DNA from 4 places in the Alkalihalophilus lindianensis genome. Region 2 is predicted to be linked to each of the others. Evidence: riboswitches for the same ligand, from Rfam matches in the RefSeq annotation. Region 2 holds a riboswitch; each other region holds the start of a gene.
The links. A riboswitch is a leader RNA that binds a small molecule or an ion and turns the genes downstream of it on or off. The one in region 2 is predicted to bind lysine.
Positions count from the first base shown of each region.

Region 1: it holds a riboswitch for lysine, as region 2 does, so the genes downstream of both, dapA (4-hydroxy-tetrahydrodipicolinate synthase) here and RYX56_RS10695 (aspartate kinase) in region 2, are expected to answer to the same signal.
Region 3: it holds a riboswitch for lysine, as region 2 does, so the genes downstream of both, lysA (diaminopimelate decarboxylase) here and RYX56_RS10695 (aspartate kinase) in region 2, are expected to answer to the same signal.
Region 4: it holds a riboswitch for lysine, as region 2 does, so the genes downstream of both, RYX56_RS07200 (Na+/H+ antiporter NhaC family protein) here and RYX56_RS10695 (aspartate kinase) in region 2, are expected to answer to the same signal.

Region 1 is NZ_JAWJBA010000001.1:737,704-745,392, forward strand. Features, by position in the region: gene RYX56_RS04055 (aldehyde dehydrogenase family protein) at 1-724, shown strand, start outside; gene RYX56_RS04060 (M24 family metallopeptidase) at 773-1,957, shown strand; gene RYX56_RS04065 (DMT family transporter) at 2,076-2,999, shown strand; gene dapA (4-hydroxy-tetrahydrodipicolinate synthase) at 3,031-3,918, opposite strand; lysine riboswitch at 4,048-4,230, opposite strand; gene RYX56_RS04075 (aspartyl-phosphate phosphatase Spo0E family protein) at 4,317-4,484, opposite strand; gene RYX56_RS04080 (YhcN/YlaJ family sporulation lipoprotein) at 4,781-5,404, shown strand; gene RYX56_RS04085 (DUF6376 family protein) at 5,453-6,016, opposite strand; gene RYX56_RS04090 (hypothetical protein) at 6,129-6,287, shown strand; gene RYX56_RS04095 (Cof-type HAD-IIB family hydrolase) at 6,423-7,274, shown strand; gene RYX56_RS04100 (YbgA family protein) at 7,302-7,689, shown strand, end outside.
Region 2 is NZ_JAWJBA010000003.1:117,265-124,953, reverse strand. Features, by position in the region: gene sdhA (succinate dehydrogenase flavoprotein subunit) at 1-438, opposite strand, end outside; gene RYX56_RS10710 (succinate dehydrogenase cytochrome b558 subunit) at 452-1,081, opposite strand; gene RYX56_RS10705 (TrkH family potassium uptake protein) at 1,481-2,830, opposite strand; gene RYX56_RS10700 (YslB family protein) at 3,032-3,430, shown strand; gene RYX56_RS10695 (aspartate kinase) at 3,477-4,724, opposite strand; lysine riboswitch at 4,873-5,061, opposite strand; gene uvrC (excinuclease ABC subunit UvrC) at 5,134-6,909, opposite strand; gene trxA (thioredoxin) at 7,042-7,356, opposite strand; gene RYX56_RS10680 (electron transfer flavoprotein subunit alpha/FixB family protein) at 7,549-7,689, opposite strand, start outside.
Region 3 is NZ_JAWJBA010000001.1:548,015-555,703, reverse strand. Features, by position in the region: gene RYX56_RS03095 (M24 family metallopeptidase) at 1-709, shown strand, start outside; gene RYX56_RS03090 (peptidylprolyl isomerase) at 813-1,247, opposite strand; gene lysA (diaminopimelate decarboxylase) at 1,382-2,704, opposite strand; lysine riboswitch at 2,797-2,973, opposite strand; gene RYX56_RS03080 (spore germination protein) at 3,085-4,572, opposite strand; gene spoVAEA (stage V sporulation protein SpoVABEA) at 4,559-5,134, opposite strand; gene spoVAE (stage V sporulation protein AE) at 5,139-5,489, opposite strand; gene spoVAD (stage V sporulation protein AD) at 5,489-6,499, opposite strand; gene spoVAC (stage V sporulation protein AC) at 6,514-6,969, opposite strand; gene RYX56_RS03055 (stage V sporulation protein AB) at 6,982-7,395, opposite strand; gene RYX56_RS03050 (stage V sporulation protein AA) at 7,385-7,689, opposite strand, start outside.
Region 4 is NZ_JAWJBA010000002.1:87,026-94,714, forward strand. Features, by position in the region: gene RYX56_RS07200 (Na+/H+ antiporter NhaC family protein) at 176-1,723, opposite strand; lysine riboswitch at 1,851-2,027, opposite strand; gene yunB (sporulation protein YunB) at 2,098-2,841, opposite strand; gene RYX56_RS07210 (dihydrofolate reductase) at 2,914-3,399, opposite strand; gene RYX56_RS07215 (thymidylate synthase) at 3,396-4,190, opposite strand; gene RYX56_RS07220 (HD-GYP domain-containing protein) at 4,207-5,307, opposite strand; gene RYX56_RS07225 (YunC family protein) at 5,473-5,781, opposite strand; gene RYX56_RS07230 (bifunctional metallophosphatase/5'-nucleotidase) at 5,862-7,232, opposite strand; gene RYX56_RS07235 (sulfite exporter TauE/SafE family protein) at 7,245-7,689, opposite strand, start outside.

The DNA of each region.
Region 1 (7,689 bases), on a different contig from region 2:
GATTACCCGAAAAGCAGGGGTTAAAAAAATGGCTATGGAACTTGGCTCGAATGCTCCGACCATCATTTTAAGCGATGCAGATCTCGATGAAGCCATACATTCAACCGTTTCGGGTGCATTTGGGGTAGCTGGTCAAAACTGTATAGGTGTGCAACGAATTTACGTAGAGCAGTCCGTCTACTACGATTTCACTGAAAAATTTATTGAAGTTACGAAACGGTTAAAAGTAGGTGACAAACGAGAAGAATCAACTGATATTGGACCGATGATTTCTGAACGGGAAGCAAGGCGTGTTAAATCATGGATTGGAGAAGCTTGTCAAAAAGGAGCGACTTTGCATTGCGGAGGGGAGAGAAAGGGTGCGTATTTAACTCCAGCGGTACTGACTAACGTCGGACAAAACGAAAAAGTAGTGAAGGAAGAGATATTTGGTCCTGTGGTTGTTATCACTCCAGTTGAATCCCTTATGGAAGCAACCCGCTTAGCGAATGATAGCTGTTACGGACTACAAGCAGGTATTTTCACTTCCAATTTAGAATCAGCCTTTTATGCAATTCAAGAATTAGAAGTAGGTGGTGTCATGGTAAACGATAGTAGTGATGTGAGAATTGATGGGATGCCTTTTGGGGGAGTGAAGCGCTCTGGCTTAGGGCGAGAAGGAATAAAATATGCAATTGATGCAATGACCGAAGAAAAGGTTGTTTCTTTCAAGCTTAAAAGATAATAAAGAGTTAAAAGTAGCAATGGTTTTTATTTAGGTGGGGGTGGAAGGATGTTTTCTCTAGCAGAATATGAAGAGCGTTTACGGAAAACGAAAGTGAAAATGGTTGAGAGTGGGATTGATGTCTTATTAATCTCCAACCCCTCTAATATGTATTACCTAACGAATTACAATGCATGGAGTTTCTATGTTCACCAAATGATGATTGTTACGTTAGAAGATTCGCAGCCAATCTGGATCGGAAGACAAATGGATGCGACAAGTGTTGCGAAAACAACATGGCTAGATGAAAACCATATTATTTCTTATCCAGATTATTACGTTCAATCAAGTGAAAGACATCCAATGGATTTTGTAGTAAAGATCATTGAAGAAATTGGGCAAAGTAAAAGACGAATTGGCCTTGAAATGGATGCTCATTACTTTACGGCTGCTTGCTATACAAAGCTGCAAGGTGGTCTTCCAGATGCTGAATTCAAAGATGCAACCGTTCTTGTTAACCGCGTCAGATTAATAAAATCCGACCAAGAGCTAATCTATATGAGAAGGGCTGCGAGTATTGTTGAAGGAGCGATGCAAGCTGCATATGATCAACTTGCTGTAGGAGTGCGAGAATGCGATGTTGCGGCTGCCATTTATAAAGCGCAAATCCAAGGATTAGATGAACATGGGGGGGATTATCCATCTATTGTTCCCATGCTGCCAACAAATGAAAATACATCGTGTCCGCATCTAACGTTTAGTGAGAGACGTTACAAAAAGGGTGATTTTTTAACAGTAGAAATAGCAGGGGTTTATAAACGTTATCATGCACCTCTAGCCAGAACAATTGCTATAGGAAACGCGCCATCTCATGTAAAGGAACTGTCTAAAGTGGTCCAAGAAGGAATTGAGAAAACCCTCGACATTATTTCTCCTGGTATCACAGCAGAAGAAGTGGAGCGAACATGGAGTGATGCGATTGCAAAATACGGTTATCAAAAAAGTTCGCGACTAGGTTATTCAATAGGCGCAAGTTTTCCACCGGATTGGGGAGAGCATACGATTAGCTTTCGAACGGGTGACAAATCCATCTTAAAGCCTAATATGACGTTCCATCTCATGCCAGGAATTTGGTATGAATCCTACGGCGTTGAAATAACCGAATCGATTGTCATAACGAAAAAAGGGGTTGAAATGCTTACTAATTTCTCTCGAGACTTATATGAGAAACCGATTATTGAATCAGCTCTATAGTGAAAGAAAGCACTAATTTCAATTAGTGCTTTCTTTCGCTTTACGAAAAAAAGCAATGACGATTGTGTCTACGGGTGTTAAGATACAAGAAAAGATGATTGAAGGGTAGGAGTAGGAAGTGGAGAAGCGAGCCTTATTGCTTACATATGGTTTAATTTTTTTCGTAATGGTTTCTTGGGGGTTAAATGTAGTGATGCTGAAATTATTAGTAGAAGCATTTCCTCCCCAAACAATGACTGCTTTTAGAATTTTAACTGCTGGTATCGTGACCATTCTCATCGTATTATTTGGATCCTCATTTCAATCGTTATCAAAAAGAGAGTGGCGCTATACTTTATTAGGGATGGTGTTTGGTGTCGTGCTCCACCACACATTTTTAGCACAAGGTCTAACAATGATTGATGCATCAAATGCTGTGCTTATATTAGCACTACTTCCATTAACAACGGCGTTATTTGCGGTCTTTTTTTTAGGAGAAGCGCTAACGAAATGGCGTTTATTAGGTATTTGTTTTGCTTTAATTGGGGTATTTTTTATCCAAGGAGGCATTGGGTCTTTCCAGATGGAGAAAGGCGAAGTGTACTTATTTATAGCGATGATTGTGCAAGCCATAAGTTTTATTTTTATTAAAAAGACGACGGCAACACTGGATTCTAAACAAGTAACAGCGATGATGCTTCTATTTGGTTCAATTGGGTTGTTATTGGTTAGTTTAGTAGTAGAGCCTACGGGTGTAGGGAGTATGATGGGAGCATCACCTTTTATTTATATTGTCTTTTTCTTTTCAGCTATAGTAGCAACAGCAGTTGGTCATTTTGTTTTTAATGCAGCCATTCAAAAAATCGGAGCAGGTCAGACCGCGATCTTTAATAACTTTGTTCCTTTTTTCGGATTAGTTTTTTCTGCTATCTTTTTAAAAGAAACCATTTATTTATACCAGCTAGTAGGCTTCTTATTTATAGTTGCAGGAGTGTTATTTGGTACTGGGTATGCAGAAAAACATTGGGTAAGGAAAGTCCCAATACAAGGAAAAAGCATGTAGCGAGGGCTACATGCTTTTTTTATTTATGTTATTAACTAACGAAAAAGCTCATTGATGGCTTCATTACACGTTGAAGCTCTTGTTGTTGCTCGGCAGTTAAAGGGACAAGTGGTAATCTTACAGGTCCTACTTGAACACCATTCAATTCAAGTGCCGCTTTCACTGCAGTAGGGTTTGGAGCCATGAATAATGTGTTCATAACCGGAACCAACTGACGGTGTTGCAAAGCAGCAGCTTGGACTTGTCCAGCTAGATAGTGACGAACCATTTGTTGCATTTGATTCCCCACAATATGAGATGCAACCGAGATCACACCAGTACCGCCAATGGCTAATATAGGTAGAGTCAAGCTATCATCACCACTATATAGAGAAAAACCTTCAGGGGCGTGCTCAATAATCGTTGCAATCGCATCTAAATCACCACTTGCTTCTTTCGTGGAAACAATGTTTGTAATTTGTGCTAAGCGTAACGTTGTTTCTACACTTAAAGTGACTGCACTACGTCCTGGGATGTTATAGAGCATAACGGGAAGTGTAGTCGCTTCAGCAATTGTTTTAAAATGTTGATACAGCCCTTCTTGAGAAGGCTTGTTATAGTATGGTGCGACTAGCATGATACCATCTACACCAAGTGCTTGTGCCTTTTTAGTAAGTTCAATTGAAGCAGCGGTATTGTTTGAGCCAGTTCCAGCGATAACTGGAATTTTTCCATTCACTTCTTCAACCACGGTTTTAAATAATTGTAATTTTTCTTCTGTCGTTAATGTTGGAGATTCACCTGTCGTTCCACCAACGACTAATGCATCGGAACCATTTTCCATAAGGTGTTGTACCAGTTTTTTTGTTGATTCAACACAAAGCTCGCCTTGTTGGTTAAATGGAGTTACCATCGCAGTAAGTATTCGTCCAAAATTCATCCTATTCACCCTCAATTCGTATTAATGTCTTTCATTTCTGAGTGGGCTATGTGCCTAAAGCACAAAAAAACAACAATGAGGCAGTCTCATTGTTGCATGGACATGTTGTGGCTGCACAATCATTCCAATGCGTGAGATAGCCCTCCACGTAACAAAATTGTTACATGACAGTCCTGCATTTATTAAATACAGTCCCAGCGTAAAAAGAAATGAGTATCCCTACGCTTCGGCAACTATCCCTTTCAACGTGTTTCAAAGGAGCTCATTCTCCTCCACACTTTTACTAATGATAACTGCGCCTCTACCCTCACTTCAGTATGTGAAGTAAAGATTATTGATTTTGTGAGTTAACCTTATCAAAACTTTTAAATGAATGCAATCACTTTGTCCAAAATTCCTCAATTTACATATCTTTCATGGTTAAAATTCGTCTGCTTTACTTGTAATTTATTAAGAAGTTGATCAAGTTCTTGACTACATTTCACTGTTTCTTTATGAGTGAAACCATGTTTTTTTGCAAGGATTAACATTTGTCTACGTTTTAATTCGATTTTTAGACGTAACATATTTTTCAACTCCATTCATATTAGCATTTTTTACTGTTTTTCCGAAGTGTATGGTAAGTAAGTCAGTTCTTTTTTCACATAGAGATTATTATACCCATTCTAAAAAAGTTGAAAAGCGATTCTGCTAAAGTAGTCATAAAAGTCGAAAAGTAGTAAAGGTTCGACAAACATTTTAGGAATAAGTGGTAGATAAAGGGAGGAGCTTTAGCTCATGCATGAATTGGAAACAACCTTTTTTTGTTTACTGGTGTCGATCTTTGCGAAGTCGTAAACACTATTAATAAAGGAGGGGAGTTATGAAGAGAATCATGCTTATATTGCTTGCACTAATGTGCATGACTGGATGTACCATAGAACAAAAATCGACTCTTGGTGCAAATGCCGATCGTGAAGAAGGCTTTAGTGGATATGGAGTTAAAAGAATGAAAGGCTGGGAAGGTCCATTAATGGATATGATGGTCCCAGATGCAGCACCTAAAGGCATTACAGATTCAGTGACGCGGATAAATAATCGATACGATTATGTCTCAGGAAACCGCGATTTAGGGATGGCCCATGAAGGTACGGGTACTGCGCATTCTGGTGCGAAAATTTTAAATAACAGACCAGGGATCCTTAGAGATAAAACTACTCATACAGATCATATTAAACGTGATATGAAGAATGGCCAAAAAATCTTAACAACAAAACAGGACAAAAGTCATTTAAAAGAAACAATTGAATCCTTTGAAGAAGTGGAGCAGGTGTATATCCTTGCTGATGATCAAACAGTAGTGATTGGAGTAGTAGCCGATCAGACGAATCTCCAATCTTTAAAACAAATGGTTGAGGGTGTTGCTCACGGTTACTATCCCTCTCATCAAATCATCGTCACAGCTGATCGTCAGTTTTTACGAAGAATGAATCGACTCCAAGATTAAAAGGCATGCACCAGCATGCCTTTTATATGCTTGTTTGGGTATCTCACTTTAGTAAAAACCATATTCCTCTGCTAATGACATATATTCTCGCTCCATAAGCTTATGCGCCATCATGATATTCTCATAATGAACGCGAGCATTTTCTGCTTGTCTAGAATCGATAGGCTCTCTCATGTCATCAATTACTCTTTCTAAATTTGTTAACTCAGTGATAAAGGAAAGGTGTATTTGATGAAATCCTTCAAATTCATGAGGAATTCGAAGGTCATGAAACCTCTCACTGTTGTTTTTAATCGAATGAATCGTACTCAACACTGAAGTTTTAGAATCGTTATTTAATGTTTTCTGCTGAAGAATTGGAGCAATTACTTCAAAGTGATTAATGGTTTCTTCTAAATAAAAGGCTGCTTCTTTTGCGTAGGCTAGTAACTCTGTGTCAGCACGATGAAGAACCCTATTTTGATCTGTATTGTTAGAAAATCTTTGTGCACCTAGTGTACCCTCTTGTTCGTTTTGTTTTATATCATGTATAAGGTCAGAACTATTATCTTGCATACATCCCGTAACGATTACAAAGGTACTTGTCAGCAGGAGGATCATTTTTTTGTTCAACTCATCACCTCATTCGTTCTATTAACCAAAGTATGTAACGAAAAAGGAAAAAATATGCATGTAACCTCACTTCTGTTCATAAGTTGGTACAAAGCGAATGGGAGGGATTTACATGCTTATTTTTTTAGTACTCCTATTTTTTTCACTGTTTTTTGGTGTGATGATGCTTGGCAATCATATGTCTCATGTTTTCGAACAACTTCTCGAACAGAAAGCGAATGAAACATTAGCACGTATTGATCAATCCTTAAATGACGTAAACAAGCGATAATGACGAAAGCAGAAGGATCACCGTTCTTCTGCTTTTTTATATGGAGAATTAAAGTTATATAAGCGCAACTATTTGAAAGAAAGAAGCCATTTGATTAGAATAGGAAAAAAGGGTATTGAATTGGAGTGGTAAGTAGTGAAATTAATCGCAATTGATATGGATGGCACATTATTAAATGATGAACGAAAAGTAACAGCGGAGAATGCTGATGCGATAAAGCAAGCTCAAAAAAAAGGGATAGAGGTAGTGATTGCGACTGGACGTGATGATAAAGAAGCAAGAATCCCTTTGCAAGAAGCTAAATTAAGTTGTCCGGTCATCAGTGTAAACGGAGCCGAGATACAAACTGCAAAAGGGGAAGTACTAAAGGTCGTATCTCTTGATAGCTCTACAGTTAAAAAGACGATGGAAATCCTACATAAGCATGATGTTTATTACGAATTATATACAAATAAAGGTGCCTTCACAGATAACTATGAAAGAGGGATCGAAACAGTCATTGATGTTCTTCAGTCTGCTGGTTCAAATGATTCCGTCGAGGAAATGACTAGAATTGCAGAAGAACGTTATGAAAAAGGCGCTGTTACCCATATTGAGGATTATAAAGCCCTGTTTAATGATTCATCCATTCATTTCTACAAAGTATTAGCTTTTTCAAGGAATGATCAAAGCCGTAATGCAGCGAAAGATAAATTATTGTCTTTCTCTAACTTAGCGATCAGTTCGTCTGCTTCGGATAACATTGAAATTACTCATAAGGAAGCACAAAAGGGGATAGCTGTAAGACAATTCGCAGCACAAAAGGGAATTTCTTTAGAAGATGTTATGGTTATAGGTGATAACGGGAATGATCTATCTATGTTTAAGATTGCAGGACATGCAGTAGCTATGGGAAATGCAATAAAAGAAGTAAAAGAGATTGCAAATGAGATTACGGCTACAAATGATGAAAGTGGAGTAGCTAAGGCGATTTTAAAACAACTGTAAATTGAAGTGTGTGATTGGAGTGAGCCTATGCGTTCGTTTGCTAAACCAAGGGTTGTTGTAAGTAAATGTCTTGAATTTGAGGCTTGCCGTTATAATGGTGAAAGAATACCAGATAAATTAATTGAAAAATTAAACGAATATGTGGAATTTATTCCTGTTTGTCCTGAAGTTGAAATTGGATTAGGTACACCTCGAGAGGTCATTAGGTTAGTGGCAGATGGGGATAAAACAAAGTTAATGCAGCCTGATTCTGGATTGAATTTAACTTCAAAGATGGAGGAGTTCTCACTGGAATTTCTAGGATCATTAAAAGATATTGATGGATTCATTTTAAAAACTCGTTCTCCAAGCTGTGGCGTATTTGATGCCAAAGTGTATAGTGGGATGGAAAAGACCCCTGTTTTAAGGACTGAGG
Region 2 (7,689 bases):
ATGACGACGAACTTGCTCATCAAGTGCATACAATAATTGTTGGCCAGTAGTCGCCCCAGCAAATGCTGTACGGTGATGCTGAGTTCCACCGAAACGACGGAAGTCTAATAAGCCTTCGGGAGTACGGTTAAACATAACACCCATACGGTCCATTAAATGGATAATTCCTGGTGCTGCTTCTGTCATCGCTTTAACAGGAGGTTGGTTAGCTAAGAAGTCTCCTCCATAAACCGTATCATCAAAGTGTTCCCAAGGAGAGTCCCCTTCTCCTTTTGTATTTACTGCACCATTAATTCCGCCCTGTGCACACACAGAGTGAGAACGTTTTACTGGTACCAATGAAAATAGATCAACTGGCACACCTTTTTCTGCTACTTTAATTGCCGCCATCAGACCAGCTAGTCCGCCTCCGACAACAATAACTCTGCCTTTACTCATTCTGATCCACCCCTTAAATGTTTGCTAAGTCTGGATTAATGAATGCTAGGATTGCACGAATCCCTACAAACGTTAATGCTAAGAAAATACCGATCGTTACGTATGTTGCAATTTTTTGTGAACGTGGTGTTACAGTAAGACCCCAAGATACAGCAAATGACCATAATCCATTAGCAAAGTGGAATGTAGCTGCCACGACACCTAAAATATAGAACGCTAGCATAAATGGACTACTTAAAATATCTGCCATCATATTGTAGTTAACCTCAGCACCAAAAGCGGCTGCGATACGCGTTTCCCAAACATGCCATGCGATAAAGATTAATAGGAAGATACCTGATGTACGTTGTAGACGGAACATCCAGTTACGGAAGAAACCATAACGTACTGTATTGTTTTTTGCTTGGAATGCAATATAGATACCATAAATAGCGTGGTATAAAAGTGGAATAAAAATAATGAAGATCTCAAGCGCATAACGGAAAGGCAAGCTCTCCATGAAATGTGATGCTTGGTTAAATGAACTAGCGCCTCGTGTAGCAAAATGATTGACAACTAGATGTTGTACTAAGAATAATCCCACGGGAATTACACCTAGTAAGGAATGTAACTTACGATTAAAAAACTCTCGATTACCGGCCATACCTTTGTCCCCCCACAATTGTTTTTTTTCCTACCCATACTCTCTTACCCTGTGTACTTTCTCTCTTTTTCCGTATAACGTGTACCTCCCCACTGCGAAAACAACGTGATATGGAAATTCAACTAAATTGTGAAACTTACGTAAAGTTTCTGTGAAAAAAATCCGACAAATTAATTGTACTCCCATCAGATTCCTTCGTCAAGAAAACGTATACAAGCTATTTGGGGAAAGATTTCACCCCTCTCTAACCCTTATCCCATAAGAAAACCTTGATGGTTAGCGTTTTTTGTAGAAAATAGTCTGTTTATTTTAATCTTTTAGAGAAATATCCCTAAAAAAATTATATAAAAAAATCCTGTTTACCCAATTTTTATTTGGTGTAAACAGGACCTCCATATGTTACCCAATGATAATTCGTTCGGTTGGGTACTTAAAATGACTTTTGGTTTCTCTACGACGGATCGAGAATAAAAAGGCAATTAACCCTACTCTCCCGATAAACATCAAGATCATCAATACAAATTGACTTGGTAAGGATAGGTGAGGTGTGATCCCCATCGATAATCCACAAGTTCCAAACGCTGAGGCAGTTTCGAAAATAATCGCTATTAGAGCAATATCCTTTTGTCCTTCAAAAGCAACAATTAAGGTGACCGCAGCAAATAACATAACTAAAAATACGGATAGCACAATAAATGCCTTTTGACGGTCTTCTGGGTGAATCTCACGACCGAAGACTTTAACATCTTCTTTACCGAGCGCGAAGCTCTTAATGGTTAAGAACATGACCGCGACCGTTGTCGTACGAATCCCCCCACCTACACTTGATGGACTAGCTCCGACAATCATAAGTGCTGACATAAAGAGTAAAGTTGCTAGGTTAAGCTCTGAGACATCCATGATAGCAAGACCACCACTTCTTGTAGTAGCAGAGTTAAAAATAGAATAAAATAATTGCTGGTGCCATTCTAGACCTACATAATAAGAGCCGGTTTCTAGAGCCCAAATACCAACAACGCCAATTACAAATACTGCAAAATAAGTTGTTGTCGTGATTTTTGTAAATAAACTAAATTTGAAATGAGGATTCTCCTTCGAGAAGTACTCCTTTAGTTCCATTAATACAGGAAATCCTATTGCACCTGCAAAAATTAAAAGAATGACGACGAGCTGAACATAATAGTCGTTTGCAAAGGGAATTAATGATTGGCCTGTTACATCAAATCCCGCATTCGTAAAAGCACTCAACGCCGCAAAAGAGCCTTGGTAATAAGCTTCCCATACAGAATCAAAATAGCGTAAATAATATGTACCTAGTATTAACGCTCCAATAAATTCAATAATTAATGCAACAAATAAAATCCCGCGCATCAAATTAACAAGACCAGAGAACTTATTTTGGTTTTGATCGACCATAATAAGCATTCGCTGTGATAAATTAATCTTCTTTCCAAAGAGCATCCATACAAATGTACCGAGCGTCATAATACCAATGCCACCTAGTTGAATGGCTAACGAAAGGAAAAATATCCCAACATAACTATAGGTTTCTGATACATTTACAACCGTCAGCCCCGTTACACTCACAGCGCTTACAGAAGTAAATAGCGCCTCAGAGAATGTCACATCAACATCAGCTTTGTGTGAGATCGGTAAATAAAGCAAGATACTAAATAAAATCATTGCTAATACGTAAGAAATAATAATAATTCTAAATGGGGATAGAAATTGACTTAAACCTAATTTCATATATGTAGTACCTCCGCATTCATTCGCGCTTTAGTATACCACTTTAACCTTTTAGAAACTAGAATTCCTAGGAAAAAAGTAAGTACTATCCATATCGTTCCCCTAAAATTCCACAAAGTCTACTAGAGAATCCATCTATATTCATTTGGACAGCTACTGCTTCACCTTTTATAATATAAGAAGAGGAGAGGTGTTTTCTACATGGAACCTAGACAAGAAACATTTGGGTACGAATTGCTTAGAAATGATGTCTTAAAAGAGGTATTCGGACAAGAATATGATTCGATTTTGTATTGGGTCGGTAAATCCATTGCCCGAAAATATCCATTACATACGATAGAAGAAGTCATTGAATTTTTTAATGACGCGAACTGGGGTAACCTTACCCTTGTTAAAGAAAAGAAAAATGAACGACACTTTGAGTTAGAAGGAGAATGGATGAAAAAAAATGACACCAGATGCTATCAACTAGAAGCTGGTTTCCTTGCCCAACAAGTCGAAACGTGGCTGTCCTCTTTTACTGCTGCTACTCAAACAAAGAAAAAGGGTATTGTTCATCTACAAATTGAATCTGACTTGCAAGACTCGCTCGCTCTTTAACAAAAAACGATGCTTTCTAAGCATCGTTTTTTGTATACTAAGCAGATTACACAAGTTGTTTTTCGGGTGCCTCTGCCAGCACTTCATCTAATTTAAATGCATCGTGTAAGACCTCAACAGCCATTACCATATCATCTTCCGATACGACTGCTGACACTTTAATTTCTGAAGTGCTCACCATCTTGATAAAAATATCGTTTTTAGCTAACGCTTCAAACATTGTTGCAGCAACGCCAGGGTTTGAGATCATACCAGACCCCACAATGGATACTTTTGCCAGTTCCTCTTCATGATGAAGGGTTTCGAATTCTAATTCCTCTTTCGCTTGCTCTAGGCATGCTACCGTGTCTTTTAATGAACATTGCGTAATTGAAAAAGATATGTTCACGTGATTGGCATCATATTGATTTTGGATAATGATATCTACATTAACCCCATGGCTTGATAGGATTGAAAAAAGTTTAGGTAGGCTATCAATTCGGTTCGGCAATCCTGCTACCGTTATTTTTGTTACATCATTTTCAAATGCAATTCCGCGCACCACTAAATTCTTCTCCACTGTTACTTCCTCCTCTATCATTGTTCCTGTTTCTTCTACCATGCTTGATGCAACCATTAAAGGAACATCATAATTTTTCGCAAATTCTACAGCCCGAGGGTGTAACACTCCAGCACCAAGGTTAGCCATTTCTAACATTTCATCATAAGAGATCGCTTGTAGTTTTCTCGCTTTCTCCACATAACGAGGATCGGTTGTAAAGACTCCCGTTACATCCGTATAAATTTCACAACGATCAGCTTTTGTCGCTGCCGCTAACGCAACTGCCGTTGTATCTGAGCCACCGCGCCCCAAAGTAGTAATACTTCCATCTTCCATTATGCCTTGAAATCCAGCTACAACAAGTACTTTGCCTGCTTCAAGTTGTTCATTCAAACGAGCAGAGTCAATTTCACGTATTCTAGCATTGCCATGGTTCGCTTCGGTTAGGATTCCAGCCTGGCCTCCTGTATAAGAAAGAGCATCCACTCCCCTTTTTTGAAGAGCCATAGTAAGTAAGGCAATCGTTACTTGCTCACCTGTAGTAAGTAGCATATCCATTTCTCTTTTACTTGGATTTTTTGTAATGTCATTCGCTAGTTGAACGAGCTGATCTGTTGACTTCCCCATAGCCGATACAACGACGACCACCTCGTTTCCGTCCTCAACTACTCGTGCTACTCGATTGGCGATATTCTCGATTTTCTTTACAGAACCAACTGACGTTCCACCATATTTTTGTACAACCCTTGCCATTTTCCTCATCCTCTCAATCTCTTCACGCGCGATACATTTGATCGACTGGATGTGCTATACCTTTAATGCGTACAAAAAAAGCAACAATAAGGAAAACCCCTCACCGTTGCTTGTCATACCGTACAGGTACCACACTACTCCCTTTCTCACGTGAGATAGTTCTCCACAAGACTATTGGGTATAGTCAAGTGACAGCCTTATCCTTTTTTAGGATAAGTCCAGCATGTATGGTTATGAGTGTCCTACACACTTCGGCGAATTCCCCTTTCAACTAGCGTCGTTAAACCTCATCGTTCTCGACTAGTGTACTCTTGGTTTTCGCTCCTCTACCATCACTTCATTTTTGAAGTGCGGCATATTTAATTGTTTTTCATTTTAGCAGATGAAGATCACTCCTGCAAGAAGTAATTTATTGACCTTCATGTAATTTTTCATAAATAGCCTCCGCTACTTTCTGCGGGATCCCTTGCATCTTCAATTCCTCCATGCTCGCCTCTTTCATTTTCTTAACGGAACCAAAATGCTTTAGGAGCTGTCGCTTTCGTTTCTCTCCTACTCCCTCTATATCGTCTAGCACTGACTGAAAAAACGTTTTTGATCTTGTTTGCCTGTGGAACGTAATCGCAAATCGGTGGACCTCATCTTGAATACGTTGCAACAAATAAAATTCATGACTATCTCTTTTGAGCGAGACTAGAGAGGGCGGGTCACCCATTAATAATTGAGAAGTGCGATGCTTTTCATCTTTGGCAAGCCCACATACAGGTATAGAAAGGCCTAATTCATCTTCAATAATCTCTTGTGCTGCCGCAATTTGTCCCTTCCCCCCATCAATGACAATTAAATCTGGAAGGGGGCGGTCTTCTTGTAATAACCTAAAATACCGTCTTCTTATCACTTCACGCATCGACCCATAATCATCCGGGCCTTTTACTGACTTGATCTTGTACTTGCGGTAATCTTTTCGACTAGGCTTCCCATCTAAAAACGTGACCATTGCCGATACAGGATCGGTCCCTTGAATATTAGAATTATCAAACGCTTCAATTCGATATGGCGTCGAAATTCCCATGGCCTCACCTAGTTTTTCAACTGCCTTTATTGTGCGATCTTCATCTCTTTCGATTAATGAAAACTTCTCCTTTAAGGCAGCTTTGGCATTTTGATTAGCAAGATCAAGCAGCTCTTTTTTTCTGCCTCTTTTAGGATGATTTGTTTTAACTTCTAATAATTGCTCAACAAGCTCACGGTCTATATCTTCTGGTACTAATATTTCTGCAGGCTTAATGTGTTCCTTTTGCAGATAAAATTGCCCAACAAACGTCAGAAGGTCATCTTTTGCTTCTTTATAAAAAGGAAAAATGGAAACATCTCGCTCAATTAATTTTCCTTGACGCACAAAAAATACTTGTACACACATCCATCCTTTATCATAGGCAAATCCAAACACATCACGATTGATATGATCGTTAATCGTCATCTTCTGTTTTTCCATGACCGCATCCATGTGCTGAAGTAGGTCGCGTAACTCTTTTGCTCTTTCGAAATTTAAGTCCTCAGAAGCCATCATCATTTTGTCAGTAAGGTCTTGCTTAATCTCATCGTGACCTGACCGCAAAAATTTTGTGATCTCTTGAACCATTTCTTGATTCTGTTGTTTTGTGACTGTATAGACACAAGGAGCTAAACACTGTCCGATATGATAATACAAACATACTTTATCAGGCATCGTACGACATTTACGCAATGGGTATAGGCGATCTAATAATTTCTTTGTTTCATTTGCAGCACCTGCATTCGGATAAGGTCCAAAATATTTTCCGCCATCCTTTTTAATAGACCTTGTCGTAATCAAACGAGGATGCTCTTCATTCGTAATTTTTAAGTACGGGTAAGACTTATCATCTTTTAGCATGACATTATATTTAGGATCATGCTTTTTAATTAAATTCATCTCTAAAATGAGCGCCTCAATATTTGAAGAAGTCATAATATATTCAAAGTCAACAATCTCGCTGACTAAACGTTGAGTTTTCGCGTCATGTGACCCTGTGAAATAGGATCTCACACGATTCTTTAATACTTTTGCTTTTCCTACATAGATAATCGTACCTTGACGATCTTTCATTAAATAACAGCCAGGCTGATCAGGCAAGATCGCTAGCTTTTCCTTTAATTGATTCACTGTAACGTCTCCCCTCTCATAGGCTGTAAACATACGTTCTTACTCTCTATTGTTAGTGACAACCTTTAAAATATCAAGTGAAAACCATTAAAAAATCGCGTTCTCAAAGTGAGAACGCGATCTCGGTTCGAATTATAGGTGTTTGTTTAATAGCTCTGCTAAAGCTTCCTTCGGTTGGAAACCTACAACTTGATCCACTACTTCGCCGTCTTTGAAAACAAGTAGAGTTGGGATACTCATAACACTGTATTTACCAGCTGTTTCTTGATTTTCATCAACATCAAGTTTAGCGATTTTAACTTTGTCGCCCATTTCAGCATCTAGTTCTTCAAGAACAGGTGCAATCATTTTACAAGGTCCACACCAAGGTGCCCAAAAATCTGCAAGGACAACTCCCTCGCTTGTTTCATTTGCAAACGTTTGATCAGTTACATTTACTATAGCCATTGTAAAAGCCTCCTTTAAATCTCAACAAATTAATTTACAGTATGATTATACCATTTGCGATCTTGAATGGCGAATAAGTTGCTTGATCTTATCATTCTCATACTTCTAATAAGATAACCTAAATAGTTTTCTTCAAACCTTTTAAAAAAGAAAGAAAGCTCACGCGTCCATGAGCTTCCCCTTCATTGATCTTTAGTTTGAAACTAGAGCACTTTTTAGCTCTTCTGTTAAAATCGGAATGATCTCAAATAAGTCACCGACAATTCCGTAATCAGCTACTTCAAAGATCGGTGCTTCTGGGTCTTTATTAATCGCTACAATGACCTTAGAGTT
Region 3 (7,689 bases), on a different contig from region 2:
CCAATTAAATCAGATGCGTGTTGTAAAAGATGAGATTGAAATTGCGATCATGAAGCGCGCAGCCCAAATGGCTGACTACGGTGTTGAGGTCGGCAAAAATGCCCTTAAAGAGGGTATTACTGAGATGGAAGTTTTAGCTAAAATTGAATATGAATTAAAGAAAAAAGGCATACGTGAAATGTCTTTTTCAACGATGGTGTTATTTGGTGAAAAATCAGGAGCGCCTCATGGGAATCCTGGCAATCGCAAGTTGAATGATGGAGATTTTGTCTTATTTGACTTAGGAGTCGTACTCGACGGATACACATCAGATATTACTCGTACATTTGCTTATGGTTCAATAAGTGATGAGAAAAAAGAACTGTACAACACCGTTCTAAAAGCACAACTTGCATCCCTTGAAATCAGTAAGCCTGGCACACGCATTGGAGATTTAGATCAATCAGCACGCAATGTAATTACAGAGGCTGGTTACGGCGATCGTTTCCCACATCGTATAGGACATGGACTCGGAATCAATGTTCATGAATTCCCTTCTATGAGCCATTTAAATGATGGAACCTTACAAGCTGGGATGGTTTATACAATTGAACCAGGTATTTATGATCCGGTTCTTGGTGGTGTAAGGATTGAAGATGATGTATTAATCACAAAAGAAGGTCATATCACCCTTACTAAAACATCAAAAGAATTGACTATAATTAATTAATAAAAAGCGATAGCATCCAAGTGCTATCGCTTTTTGTATGATAAGCAGAGTGCTAATCATAATTGAAAAAGAGCCATCATTGATGGCCCTTTACTCGTTGAGATTATTCTTCCCAAACCTTTACTTCTTGCATAACATCGCCTTGTTTGATACGCGTTACTGAATCAAGACCTTCCACAACTTGTCCGAACACAGTGTGAACACCATCAAGGTGAGGTTGTGAATCGTGAACAATGAAGAATTGGCTTCCACCTGTATCTTTTCCTGCATGCGCCATTGAAAGTGCACCCGGAACGTGCTTATGAGGGTTTCCTTCTGTTTCACATTTGATTGTGTAGCCAGGACCTCCTGTACCATTTCCAGTTGGGCAACCGCCTTGTGCTACGAAACCAGGAATAACACGATGGAATGTAAGGCCGTTGTAGTAGCCTTCGTTTGCTAATTTCTCGAAGTTTGCAACCGTACCTGGTGCTTCTTCTGGGTAAAATTCAATAACTAGCTTTTCGCCATTTTCAAATGCAATACTACCTTTTTTCATATGTATAGCCTCCAAATGTTAAGATTCACCTTATTGTACACGATTCTTAGCCGAAAGTGAAATAGTTATCACCGACTTCAAAAAAAGCCGGTTCGACAAAGGGATCCACGTCAAACCGGTTCCAGCTATTTCACTTAAACTTGCTTCAGCACGTGCTTTAATGGTAAGTCCAGACGAACAAGATCTTCGTATGATTCACGTTCAATGACTAATTGAGATTCACCCTTTTCAACAAAGACAACCGGTGGTCTAGGAATACGATTATAATTATTCGCCATTGAATACCCATATGCTCCTGTACAGAAGACTGCTAATACATCCTCATGTTCAGCTTTTGGTAAAGGGAGATCCCAAATAAGCATATCTCCACTTTCACAGCATTTCCCGGCAATTGAGAAAGTCTCCTTCGCCTCTTCGGTTGCACGATTTGCAAGCAGCCCTTCATACTCTGCTTGGTAAAGGGCCGGACGTAAGTTATCACTCATGCCCCCATCGACTGATAAATAATGACGAACATTAGGAATTTCTTTTCTCGATCCGATAGAGTATAGCGTTGTTCCTGCATCGCCAACTAATGAGCGACCTGGCTCAATCCAAATTTCAGGAATCGCCATTTGGTGTAGTGTTGCTTTTTCTTTAATCACTTGAACCATCTTCGCTACATAATCACCAACCGGAAGCGGTGTATCTCCTTCAATGTACCGAATTCCAAAGCCCCCACCAAGATTTAACACAGTTGGAATAAACCCTAAAGAATCTCGCCATTTTTCAATGTATTCAAAAATTTTTTCCACTGCCATTACAAATCCACTTGTCTCAAAGATTTGAGAGCCAATATGACTGTGAATACCAAGTAAGTTTATATGCGGGTCAAGCAATGATAGTTGAATTGCTTGGTCCACTTGCCCACTCTCTAAATCAAATCCAAACTTCGAATCTTCTTGTCCGGTTGAAATGTAATCATGCGTATGGGCTTCCACACCAGGAGTAATGCGAAGCAACACATCCATTTTTACATCACGTTCTGCACAAATACGTCCAAGCTGCTTTAATTCATAAAAATTATCGACAACTACACATCCGATATTAGCCTTCACTGCCATTTCAAGTTCAGCGATGCTCTTATTATTCCCATGAAAATGAATACGCTCCATCGGAACACCCGCTTGAATAGCTGTATATAATTCTCCGCCAGAGACAACATCTAAACTTAGACCTAGCTCATGCGCTAATTGAAACATAGCAATACAGCTGAATGCTTTTGAGGCATATGCGACTTGATAGCTAACCTCTTCATCTTTGAAAGCTTGTTGAAATTGTTCAGCTCTCTCTCGAATAAGAGCTACATCATAGACAAATAAAGGGGTGCCATATTTATTAGTTAATTCAATTGTATCGACTCCACCGATTTCTAAATGACCTTTTTCATTAATCTGACTAGAACCATGCATGTACATTGATACTATCTCTCCTTTTATCTCCCATCTATACAAAAAAAGCAGCTAATGTTGTTACACTAGCTACTTAGAATGCGCAAGAGTAACCTCACTTTTAGAATAGTCCTCCACTACAAATGTAGTGACAGTTCGTTCTTTATTCAAGAACGACCCAGCACTTATTTTTCTGGCAACCAATAAGTACTTCGGCAAATTGACCTTTCCATTTGGTTCAAAGCTGCCATAAGCTCCCCAAATATACTCTTTCGTTTTGCGCCTCTACCCCATTTTCATGAGGTTCATTAAATTATTGTAATTACTGTAGCACACTCTTCAGGAGTCATCAACCCTTAAAATAGAGAAGAGTTAAATCCTCGTTTATCAGTGAAAATTTTTTCTTGTTATCTTCCACTAGGCTTTTGTTTAATGGGATCTTGTGGATTGACAATACTTGGGCGCCAACGAACGGATGGAACGGTTGCTCGAATTAAAATCTGCCAAACAGCCGGTGGGTCAAACGGCAAGAATGGCCACATATAAGGCTTGTTGAATGTTTTTAATCCTGCTAATAAAAGAACAAATAATGTTGTTCCTATTACTAACCCTGGAACTTTCAACCATGCTACTAGAATAATTAAAGCGATACGGGTTATCCGTAAGGCTATCCCTAGTTCATAACTTGGTGTTGCAAACATCCCAATTGCTCCAAGTGCCACATACAAAATTACTTCTGGTGTGAAATAGCCTACTTGAATAGCGATTTCTCCAATTAAAAGTGCGGCAACTAAACCAAGTGCAGTAGCAAGTGGGGATGGAGTATGGATCGCCGCCATCCGTAATAATTCGATTCCCATTTCTGCAAATAAAATTTGCACAACGATTGGAATATTGTTTGTCTCTTCTGGACCAATAAAATCAAGACCTGCTGGAAGGAGACTTGGCTGCACGACTAGTAAGAGCCAAAAAGGCAAGATGAATAACGAAAAGAAAATCCCTATGAAGCGTGTCCAACGTAAAAAGGTACCAACTGCTGGAGATTGACGATATTCCTCAGCATGCTGAACATGATGGAATAAGGTAGTCGGTGCAATAATGACACTTGGAGACGTGTCCACAATAATGACAATATGTCCCTCAAGTAAATGTGTCGCTGCTACATCTGGTCTTTCTGTGTAGCGTACAAGCGGAAATGGATTAGCCCCTTGCTTTACAATATACTCTTCAACAATTTTATCAGCCATCGTAAGACCGTCAACTTCGATCGCATCTAATTCTTTCTTAATTATATCCACTAGAGTTGGATCAGCGATTCCATCAATGTAAGAAATACAAATATCTGTCTTTGAACGAACTCCTACTTGCAGGATTTCGTTACGAAGACGTTCATCCCTAATTCTCCGTCGTGTCAGAGCTGTATTAATTATGATATTTTCAGTGTATCCATCTCGCGCACCACGAACGACCCGCTCTGTATCAGGCTCTTCTGGTCCTCTGCCTGGATATTGGCGAACATCTATGACAAAGGCTTCTTCTTCACCTTCAACTACAATAAAGATAAGTCCCGAGAGCATTTGGGTGATTGCATTATCCATTGAATTCGTTTCTTCAACTTGCACATGCGTTAAATGGTTTTTAAAAGCTTCTTTAATATTATGTGTTTTACGATGACGAACATCTAGGTCCATCAACTCTTTCATTAATTCAATTACATATAAGCTATCAATAAGTCCATTAACAAAATAAATACTCGTTTTTCGATCTAATATGGATAACGTACGGACACCTACATCAAAAGACTCTCCTAACCCAAGCCTTTCTGCTAATCGCGTCTCGTTCTTGGTAAAATCTCGGGTGAAATGTTCCTCATGCTTTTCACTAGCTTGACTCACGATAACCACTCCTCTCTAAGATGAGATTTACTGCTTGCTTTGTGACAGGACAACCTCGCTTCAATGTATCTTGACCGGCCATTTTACCGATATCACCAATCCCTACAATAAAAGGAATGTCTAGTTGATCGAGTATATACACCGTATCCCCGTTGATCCTGCCAATCTCCATATCAGAGACACCGTCTTTATCAACACCATACTCCGTTAATTCACCATAGCGCGTAATACTAATATCAACCTTGGTCCATTCACACGAATGAGTAGCAGACGCTACCGCAATCGCACCAAGAACCACTATTTGTGGATGCGTCGCTACAACTCTCATAGCTTGTTCTCCAGGACCTTCATAGCGATAACCACAATCATCAAACATGACAAGAACAGGGTCTGAAGGTGTGCTTAATATCATATCAACAAGTTCTTCCCCTGAAACCGGTGTAGGGTTACCCCAAGAATGACTAATACACCTTCCACCAATCTCACTCGCTACCATTTCCACCGCTTGTTTCGCATGCTCATCCCCATCCGTAATTAATATAACTTTTCTTGATTCATTCACACCTTCACCCCCTTGGTTTGAAAATTAATGCGACTAAGAAACTAAATAAAATCGTTGAAGAAATCCCTACAGAAGTCACTTCAAACATCCCCATCCCCACACCGAGAAATCCAAAACGTTCCCCCTCAGCCATGGCTCCATGGACTAAAGAATGCCCAAAGCTGGTAATTGGAACTGTAGCTCCTGCACCTGCGAAATCAATCAAGCGATCATATAAATGAAATCCATCTAGCAACGCTCCAAGAACGACCAATGTACTCAACGTATGAGTAGGCGAGAGCTTTCCTATATCTAGAAGCAATTGACCTAAGATGCATATCAACCCTCCTACGACAAACGCACTTATATATTCCATTAGCCCCTCTCCTCTAACTCAAATGAAACAGCATGCGCAATACACGGAATCGTTTCCTTTTGTTGCATCATTAATGGACTTAATAGAGCACCTGTTGCCACAACTAGTAATCGTTTGATGATTCCCCGCTCCATTTCCTTCATCAAATAACCAAATGTGACAACCGCAGGACATCCTGCGCCACTGCCTCCTGCAAAAACCGGTTGCTCCTGGTGATAAATCATTACTCCGCAATCTTCATAGTTGTTTCTTAACTTTATCCCCTCATCTTCTACTAGCTTGCGCAAAATTGAACTTCCTACACGTGATAAGTCTCCGGTTACGATTAAATCATAATATGAAGGTTCTCTTTGTGTTTCTTTAAAATGAGTTAACATTGTTTTCGCCGCAGCTGGAGCCATTGCAGAGCCCATATCAAGTGGGTTAGCAACCCCCATATCTACCACTTGTCCAAGTGTGGCATGTGTAACTCGTACTGCATTAGGTTGATTACTAAGTAGCACGGCACCTGAACCAGTCACTGTATAAGTTGCTGTTTCTGGCTTCTGCCCTCCAAATTCTGTAGGGTAGCGAAATTGACGTTCAGCTGTTGAATGGTGACTACTTACGGCAACGAGTGCATTTTCCACATAATGACCATTAATGAACATGGCTGCAACTGCAACTGATTGCATCACTGTTGCACAAGCAGAAAACATCCCTAGAAAAGGAATTCCTAATTGTCTAGCTGCATAATTAGAAGTGACGATCTGGTTTAATAGATCTCCAGCTAGCATGATATCGACATCACTAGGCTTGCGATTAACCTTCTCTAAACAGAGGCGCACAGCCTCTTCCATTAAAGCTCGTTCCGCTAGCTCCCAATTCTCTTGATCACAGTAGAGATTGTCAAAAATTTTATCAAAACTCGTGCCAAGAGGGCCTTCCCCTTCTAGAGGACCAACAGCGGTTCCTGTTGATTGGATATAAACGGGTTGTTTAAATTCCCATGTTTGTTTTCCTAGTCTCATTACAATGAACTCCTTTACCGTATAAGCATTTGAACAAGCAAACGAGTTAAACCGACTGCATATGCAGATAGCACCCCAAAGGCAATGACGGCACCTGTTAACTTAAACATATTTGCTCCTATCCCAAATACTAGCCCTTCACTTTTATGTTCAAGCGCCGAGCTTGTCATCGCATTTGAGAACCCAGTCACAGGAACAAGAGAACCCGCTCCAGCAAATTGACTTATTTTATCGTACACACCAAAGCCCGTAAGCAAGGCTGCAAGTAAAATCAAAGTGGCAAGCGTGGGGCTCATTGCCTCTTTTTGCGAGAGCGGGAAAAAGGTCATATAAAAATTACTTAAAAATTGACCAAATGCACAAATTCCACCACCAATGACAAAAGCTTTAATACTATTTGAAATAACAGGTCTTTTTGAATGATATAACTCAATATTGGCCTGATAGCGTTTCTGTTCATCAGATAACATTTTACGACCTCCTTATAAGTAGATCCATTGAATAAGGGAGCCAATCATTTTCCCTAAAACGATTGCCATCATCAACAAAATGATTTTATCCGTTACCCCCACTCTTTTTGCTAGCAACGGGAACACATTTAAGACTTCTGTTAAAGCAGCAGCAAGCATTCCAACAAACATTCCACTAGCAAGACCAATTGGAATTAATAAAAGACTTGGTAAGTGAAGAGAAATAGAATAAAAACTTGCCCATGTCCCAACTTGAGCTCCTATGATAATGGCTCCCTCATACACCCGAATCGATTTTTCCGTTTTTGTTAACTGAGTCATTCGAGGTGCAATTCCTAGCACAGTTAAAAATGCGACAAAACCACTTCCAACTGCCAGACCACCACCAAGCCCAATAAAGATGATTAAAATGGCTTCAATGACCATTTTCCTTCTTACCACTTTCCATTAATTCATGCATAATCACAAATTGATCTAAGTTTTGTTGATAATTAAACATTTCAACTTCTAATGGACTTGGTTCTTCATTTAAACGCTTCTTAAAGAAATGATTAAAAAATAGCATCATCCCAAGCCCTAGCCCGATTGAATATGGAATTTGAAGAAGCAAAGGTCTTGCTAGTTCATTGCCGGTAATCAACCTAAAAATTTGCCCATGAACTTCTCTCATACTGACATCTTCATGAAAGTTCATAATCGCTAAAGCAGCCCCCACAAATA
Region 4 (7,689 bases), on a different contig from region 2:
CTCCACCTTTAGAGTTATCAGACTATTCATTTTTTTATTATAATGATTACCCTGGGGTTTGTCAAAATAAATTTAAGAAAAATGTCACATTTATTAAAGGTTTTATTAAATTAATCCATAAAAGAAGGTAATAAGACCCAAAAAAGGCTTCTGCTAGGATGCAGAAGCCACTTTGCTACGCTTCAATTGGCGTAGAGAGCTTTTTCAATATAAGAACGGTAATCACAAGTAAGACGAATGCCGTCAGCAATGTTAAGATCACACTTCCAGTTGCACCAAGTACAAGATAGGAAAGTAACGTAATTACAGCTGCCACAATCGCATACGGAAGCTGAGTAACTACATGGTCAATATGATGACTTCCTGCTCCTGTAGAAGAGAGGATTGTCGTATCTGAGATAGGTGAGCAATGATCTCCGAAAATCGCTCCAGCAAGAACTGCTGCAAGCATCGGAAGCATCATCGTAATATCAATAACGGCAGCCATTTCTCCTGCAATCGGAAGTAGCAAACCGAACGTTCCCCAAGATGTTCCAGTTGAGAATGCAGCAAAACCGGCAATTAAGAATAAAATCGCTGGCAAGAACATTGGGTGGATGTTTCCATCTACTAGAGAAGCAAGATATTGCCCTGTTCCTAAATCACCAATAATCGCAATAATCGTCCAAGCGAATAGTAAGATATAAATAGCTGGAAGCATGGACTTAATCCCAGCCCAGATTGTTGCGCCAAAATCACGTGCTTCAGTCTTCTTCATGAGATTAAGCACTAAAGCAACAGCAAAACCAATTAATCCACCATATAATAGTGATGTTGCGACATCTGTATTTTCAAACGTCGAAAGGATTGTCGCCGCACCTTCACTAGCTTGAATACCTGTAATAATCATGAATGCAACGGTCCCAACAACCAAAGCAACGATTGGCCACACAAGATCGCCTACACGTCCTTTGTCACTAACTTTCAGATCCTCTTGGTCCCCTGGGATTGCACCTGATTCAGGATCAACAAGCTCTCCTGTTTTTATAGCACGTTCCTCATGGACTCGCATTGCGCCAAAGTCCAATTTAAATAAGACGACTGCTAATACTAAACCAATGGCCACTAGTGCATAAATGTTCATCGGAACCATTAGCATAAAGGCTTGCAGACCTTCGTATTGCGTCACACCATGTGTAGTTAGAATCCCTGCAATAATCGTAATGATATAAGCACCCCAGCTCGATACAGGTGCAATAACACACATCGGAGCAGCCGTTGAATCGACTAGATAAGCAAGTTTAGCACGGGATACACGGTGACGGTCGGTTAGCGGACGACTGACATTACCTACTGTTAAACTGTTAAAGTAATCATCAATAAAGATTAAAATCCCCAAAATAACCGAAACCATTTGAGCGCCTACTCGTGTTTTTACACGTTTCATTGCCCATTCACCAAATGCACGGCTACCTCCAGAACGAGTAACAAGTGCTGCCATCATTCCAAGTAACAATAGGAAAAAGATAATATAAAGTTCCCAATCATTGATGGCCCCATCTACAACAAATATAGCTCCTACAATTGAAGCAATTTCAACTACACTATCGACTGGATTGTATCCATTTAGCATCAGTGCGCCAACAATAATACCGACACCTAGTGACAATAGAACTCGTCTCGTTAAAATAACCATAACAAGCGCTAGCACTGGTGGCAGTAACGATAAAATTGAACCTTCCATTCGGTCCATCCCCCTTTGATATAATATGTTGATACAGGGATGTTTCCTATACTCATCTGTATGAGAGTATAAAAAAAGCCAATAACGGTTACCCATTATTGGCTTTAATAAGCACAGGTATCCCCATCACAACAGTAGTTCTCCACAGCTAATCAGCTGTGACAGTGTTACATTTCTTCAATGCAACCCCAGCAGAAAAGTTCTGACTCCTCTTTCCCACTTCGGCAAATGAACCTTTTCACACTTCTCTACGTTGTCATCCTCCAAGTGCGTACTCTTTTACATTCGCGCCTCTACCCCACCATGTTGATGAGGCAACTCACATTATTAAGTTTGCCGAATTATCTTATCATAGTTTTACATGGTTGACAATGTTAATTATCGCCACCTCCTAAGGAAGAACCAGGTGCAGGTACAATCATTCCTCCCCCTTCAGAATAATATTCAGGTACGTCTCCTTGAATATTAATCAAACCAACAGGGATGGTCGTTTTAATCGCTTCTGTATTCGTTGCAAACGGGATAACAATTTTAACGTCGACTACTACATCAAAATTGACTGACATGGTCGTGTTATTAATGCCAGTATTAAATGTTTTCATATTAAGATCCGTCTTCACATCCCCAATCGCTGAGAATCGGACTGGAACTTGCGGACCGAGATGAGCGAGTAGAGCATTATTGGTTGCTTGCCCTAAAGGAATCGTGTAAATAATGCCTCCATCAGAGGTGAAAGCTTCCTCGTTCTCAAATGACACATCAAATGTTTCCCCTTGCTCAATCGCCTTTAAATGACGTTGAACTCGATTGGTGGCTTCTGACAAGATTCTATTATACATCTGCGTATTAAATTGAAGCGTATTATCAGCATCCCTTATAAATAATTCTCCTTGATCAAGATCCGATGCGATTTTTTTCGATACAGCATCATTAATCGCGCGAGTTGCGATGACTCTCGTTTCTGTTGTTGCAATGTGGACAAGTGTGGGTCTAATTCCTTTCTCAATAATCCAAAGTCCTTGCACAGTAAGGATCACAAATATTAAGAAGGATAAGAGCAGCACATACCGAAATGGTAAAGGACCTTTCCGGGGTCTCGATGGTTTACCGAATCTCACGTTGAAAACCCCCTTTGCCTAATGTATATGCAAAGGGGGTGGACAATTTGACTTGTATTTCTTTACAAACGATTACTTTTTTCTCTCATACACACAGAAAGTATGTGGGTAACGGTTCTTTTCATCTACAATGCCTTCATCTGCTGAGAGGAGTTTCCATTCTTCTTCCTTGATTTCAGGAAAGAACGTATCACCATCAAATGTTTCATCAATATGGGTGACGTATAAACGATCGACCTCATCCCAAAATAACGTAAAGAGCTCAGCTCCACCAATAATGAAGCATTCATCCTCTTCCTTGGCAAGCTTCACAACATCAGCGACTTGATGCACAACGTCGCATCCATCAGCTGTATATGCTGTATTCCTAGTAAGGATCACGTTTCGACGTTTAGGTAGTGGTCGTCCAATTGATTCATACGTTTTGCGTCCCATCACAATCGTATGCCCTGATGTGACTCGTTTAAAATGAGCTAAGTCTGCTGGCAAATGCCATGGCAAATCATTGTCTCGTCCGATTGTGCGTTCTTTATCCATTGCGACGATATAGGAGATCATACAGATACCTCACCTTTGATATGTGGATGAGGATCATATTCAGTAAGCTCAAAGTCATCGATGGTAAAGTCAAAAATAGATGTAACTTCCTTATTTATTTTCATTTTCGGCAGTGATCTTGGCTCTCTTGTAAGCTGTAGCTTCACTTGTTCCATATGGTTCGAATAAATATGTGCATCTCCAAATGTATGAACAAACTCACCAGGCTCAAGGTCTGTTACTTGAGCGATCATCATCGTTAAAAGAGCATAGGAAGCAATATTAAATGGAACACCGAGGAAGATATCAGCACTACGTTGATAGAGCTGACATGATAACTTACCATCATTTACGTAAAATTGAAACAAGCAATGACATGGTGCAAGTGCCATCTCATCAATTTCAGCAGGATTCCAAGCACTCACAATCAATCTTCTAGAGTCAGGATTCGTTTTGATCTGCTCCACCACTTCTGAAATTTGGTCTATTACTTTCCCATTTGCGCCTTCCCATGAACGCCATTGTTTACCGTATACAGGACCAAGATCTCCAGATTCGTCTGCCCACTCGTTCCAAATACGCACATTGTTTTCTTTTAAGTAAGCAATATTGGTCTCACCCTTTAAAAACCATAAAAGCTCATGGATGATGGAACGTAGATGTAGTTTCTTTGTTGTAAGAGCAGGAAAACCATCTCCTAAATCAAATCGCATTTGATAACCAAAGGTACTAATTGTACCTGTTCCTGTTCGATCTGACTTTTCTTCCCCTTCATTGAGTACATGCTCACATAGCGTAAGATACTGTTTCACTCTCGCTCATCCCCTTTTAATTTGCAGTTGCTAATGTAGTTTCCGTTTCAATAATAGTCGTATCCAAATACTCCATTAAGTCGATATCATACGTAAGTTTAAGTTTTCTTCCACTTTCGCTAAATACACGAATCACAGGTCTGGTACTCATTTGTTTATTTTGCCTAATCACTATCGCCAGGCGACCATCATTTAACTTTACGGTTAAACCGACTGGATAGAGCGCAATGGTTTCTCGAAATGTCTCGACAAGTCCTTTATCAAAAAGAATGCCTGCACCTGAATAAAGCAATTCAAGTCCTTCATGAGGGAGCATCGGCTTCCTGTATACCCGATGAGATGTAACCGCATCAAAGACATCCGCTATCCCAATAATTTTAGCATAAGGATGAATGAGATTGTCTGTTAGGCCTCTAGGGTAGCCATTTCCATCAAGTCGTTCATGATGCTGAAATGCGCAATGAGCGGCTAGCAGCGGGATATTAGGTACATCTCGTAGAAGATCAAATCCTGCTTTAGGATGTGTTTTGATCAGTTCAAATTCTTCCTTATTTAAGCGTCCTGGCTTATTCAACACTTCAATTGGAACGGCGATTTTCCCTACGTCATGCAATAGGGCTCCAAGTCCGATCTCATTTAATTGTTTTGAGGAATAGCCCAGCTTCGTCGCAAGTCCTAATGTGTAAATCGTTACATTGAGTGAGTGGGTGAATATGTAATGATCATAAACATACGTTTCTGAAAGCATAGCTAAAGCGTCTGGATTATGTTTAATGTCTGCTAGAATCGAATGAACAACCGTAGAGAAATTTTGGCTTAATTGATCAAAATTCACTGTCTTTTTTAAAATAACTTCTTCACTAATTATTTTAAACTCTTCTTTAATCGTTTTAATCGCCCGCTTCTTTGTCTCGTCACGTATAACCGAATCAACCATAATATCATTCGTCAATTCGTCCTCAATATAGATATAATGGATGCCCATTTCAACTAAACGAGTTAATAACCGCCCAGTTAATACCGCTCCCCTAAAAAGTAAAATTTGACTATTATCGTTATAAATATCTCGTCCTAACTTTGCCCCAGGCTCAACACTTTTAACAGCAACCAATCGCATCTAGCTCACCCTAATCCTCGTGTCATTTACACTTTTCTCTTACAAAGTGTAACGCAACTACGGGATAAGGTGAAGGGGATTTTATATGAATTAGCTTATATTTTATGAACAAAAAAGCCTCCGATACGCAACCAACAGTAGATTGTGCATCTAAGGCTTCATTTATTACTTGTACTTCATTTTTAAAAGAGCGTCTTTTCCCTTCATCCCAACCGTTATGCCCAACTCTTCAGCTTCAAGTGTCACCGACTCAAGCGGAGCCTCTAGCAGCTGCTCAATCGTTCTTACACCCACTGCACGCCCTGCAACAATCTTTCGTTCTTTAAGCTTTGCGTTTAGTAGACCAACATCAAGAGCACCGCACATAATATAACCAACATCATTCGTAACAGCCATAAAATTCGTTTTAGGCAGTTTTAACGTAACTGCTATAAACGTTTCATTTTTAATGGTAATAGGTGTCATTTCAAGCATGTTCTCTCACACTCCCCTTCTAGCAATCATCCGTATTCATTACTACGATATGACCTAGAAAAGAAATGAGTGAACATCCACTATGCCCAAATTTGTCCTAGCTTCCACCTGAGCACATCTCGTAACAATTCAGGCATGTAATAGGTCTTCTTTTTGGAATCGGCAATCGCTGGGTATAGATGGCCGAATGTATACATATCAAGTGTGGCAATCGTATAAATCTTGGTTAACTCAATTGGTCTTCCTTCAATCAAAATGTCGAGAACCTGCTCATTTTGATCCAGCTCCACTTCAATACCAGTGAAGATCATTCTCCCTAAAATCTTCCCGCGAAATCCAAAACCCTTTAATGCCAGAGTTCTCATCTCAGAAGAAAATGCTCGAATGATCGTCTTACGTAACGCTTCACCTGATAGTTCCACCACACATGGATTAATCGGGTGCGGGCATGATTTGTGAATATCACGTTTTGTTACAGGTCCTTTTTCAAACGTATCAAGAAGTACACCGGCATTCATCATTCCGATGCTCTCTTTGCACCATTCCGTCAAGGCATCACAAAGTAATTGAGGAGCTTCTGATTCGTCTTGCCAGGATACACGCAATGAAGTTGGTAAGGTCGCTACTTTTTCATTTAAAACCTTTTGAGCATCTATTAAGAGCTGCTCTAGCAACTCTACCGTTTGCGGGTCTTCTACTTCTAAACTCCTCGGGTCAATCAACTCTGCTTTATCTGCTACAACAGAGTGAGTCGTCATATCGACGTCAATGGTGATCTTCCCAAGAAAGGCCCCATGCTTTCCGGCTTGAGCAATTAACGTCCCATAACGTCTCTTCCCTTTTTCTAACACATGATGGGTATGGGCTCCTAAGATGACATCGATTCCTTCCACCTTCTCTGCTAACTCTTCATCTCGAAACAATCCAAGATGAGAAAGGACGACAACAACATCTACTTTGTTTCGAACCTCTCCGACCCATTCTTTAATGGCATCTATCGGCGGGGTAATCTCCCAGTTAAGCTGCTTATAAAATTGACTAAAAGGTGCCGTAGCTCCAATAAAGGCGATCTTCACTCCATTATCCGTATGATGGATTTCATATGGTTTTGCCCATTTCGGACGCTCGCCATTCCTTTTGAAGAGATTAGAGACCAATACAGAAAAGTTCGCTTGATCGTACAACGTGTCTAACTCCTCATGAGAAAAAGTAATACCTTCATTGTTACCAATCGTAGCATAATCGACGTTTGCTTCGTTTAAAAGCAACGTATTTCCCTTTCCTGCTGTAGCCTCCGTCATGAGATGGCTGCGGTCTGCATGGTCTCCTAATTCGAGATACACACTATTTGGATCTCGATGTTTTTTTATGTAGGCAACAAGCTTTGCCCATGTTTCAAATCCACTATGAATATCATTCGTGTGAAATAATGTAACTCTTTCTATAGACATTGTTGCTCCTCCCTATGCCCCGCTCATTCCTTGATAAATCAAACGTATTGCAGCAATAATTAAAAAGATTCGTAGTGCAAGTAATAATGCATTGCCAGATAAGCGTCTGTTAATCGCTGCTCCTGCTATTCCTCCGATGTACGCACCAGGAATTAAAGCTAGTGCATATAGCCAGTTCACATTCCCAAGTACAATATGCGAAATTGAACTCGTTAAAGCCGAAAGTAAAATCATAAACATCGATGTCGCAACTGCCATATGAGGAGGAAAATGAAAGAGAATGATCATCGCAGGCACCATTAGAGAGCCTCCTCCAATCCCAAATAGACCAGATAACATCCCTACAAAAAAAGCGATCATAATGGCAAGAACAGGACGGTAGCCATATACACGCTCCACCCCAAGCTCGTCTGTGTATGGATATTTCATTCCCTTTTCAGACAAGGGCCTTGGCTTT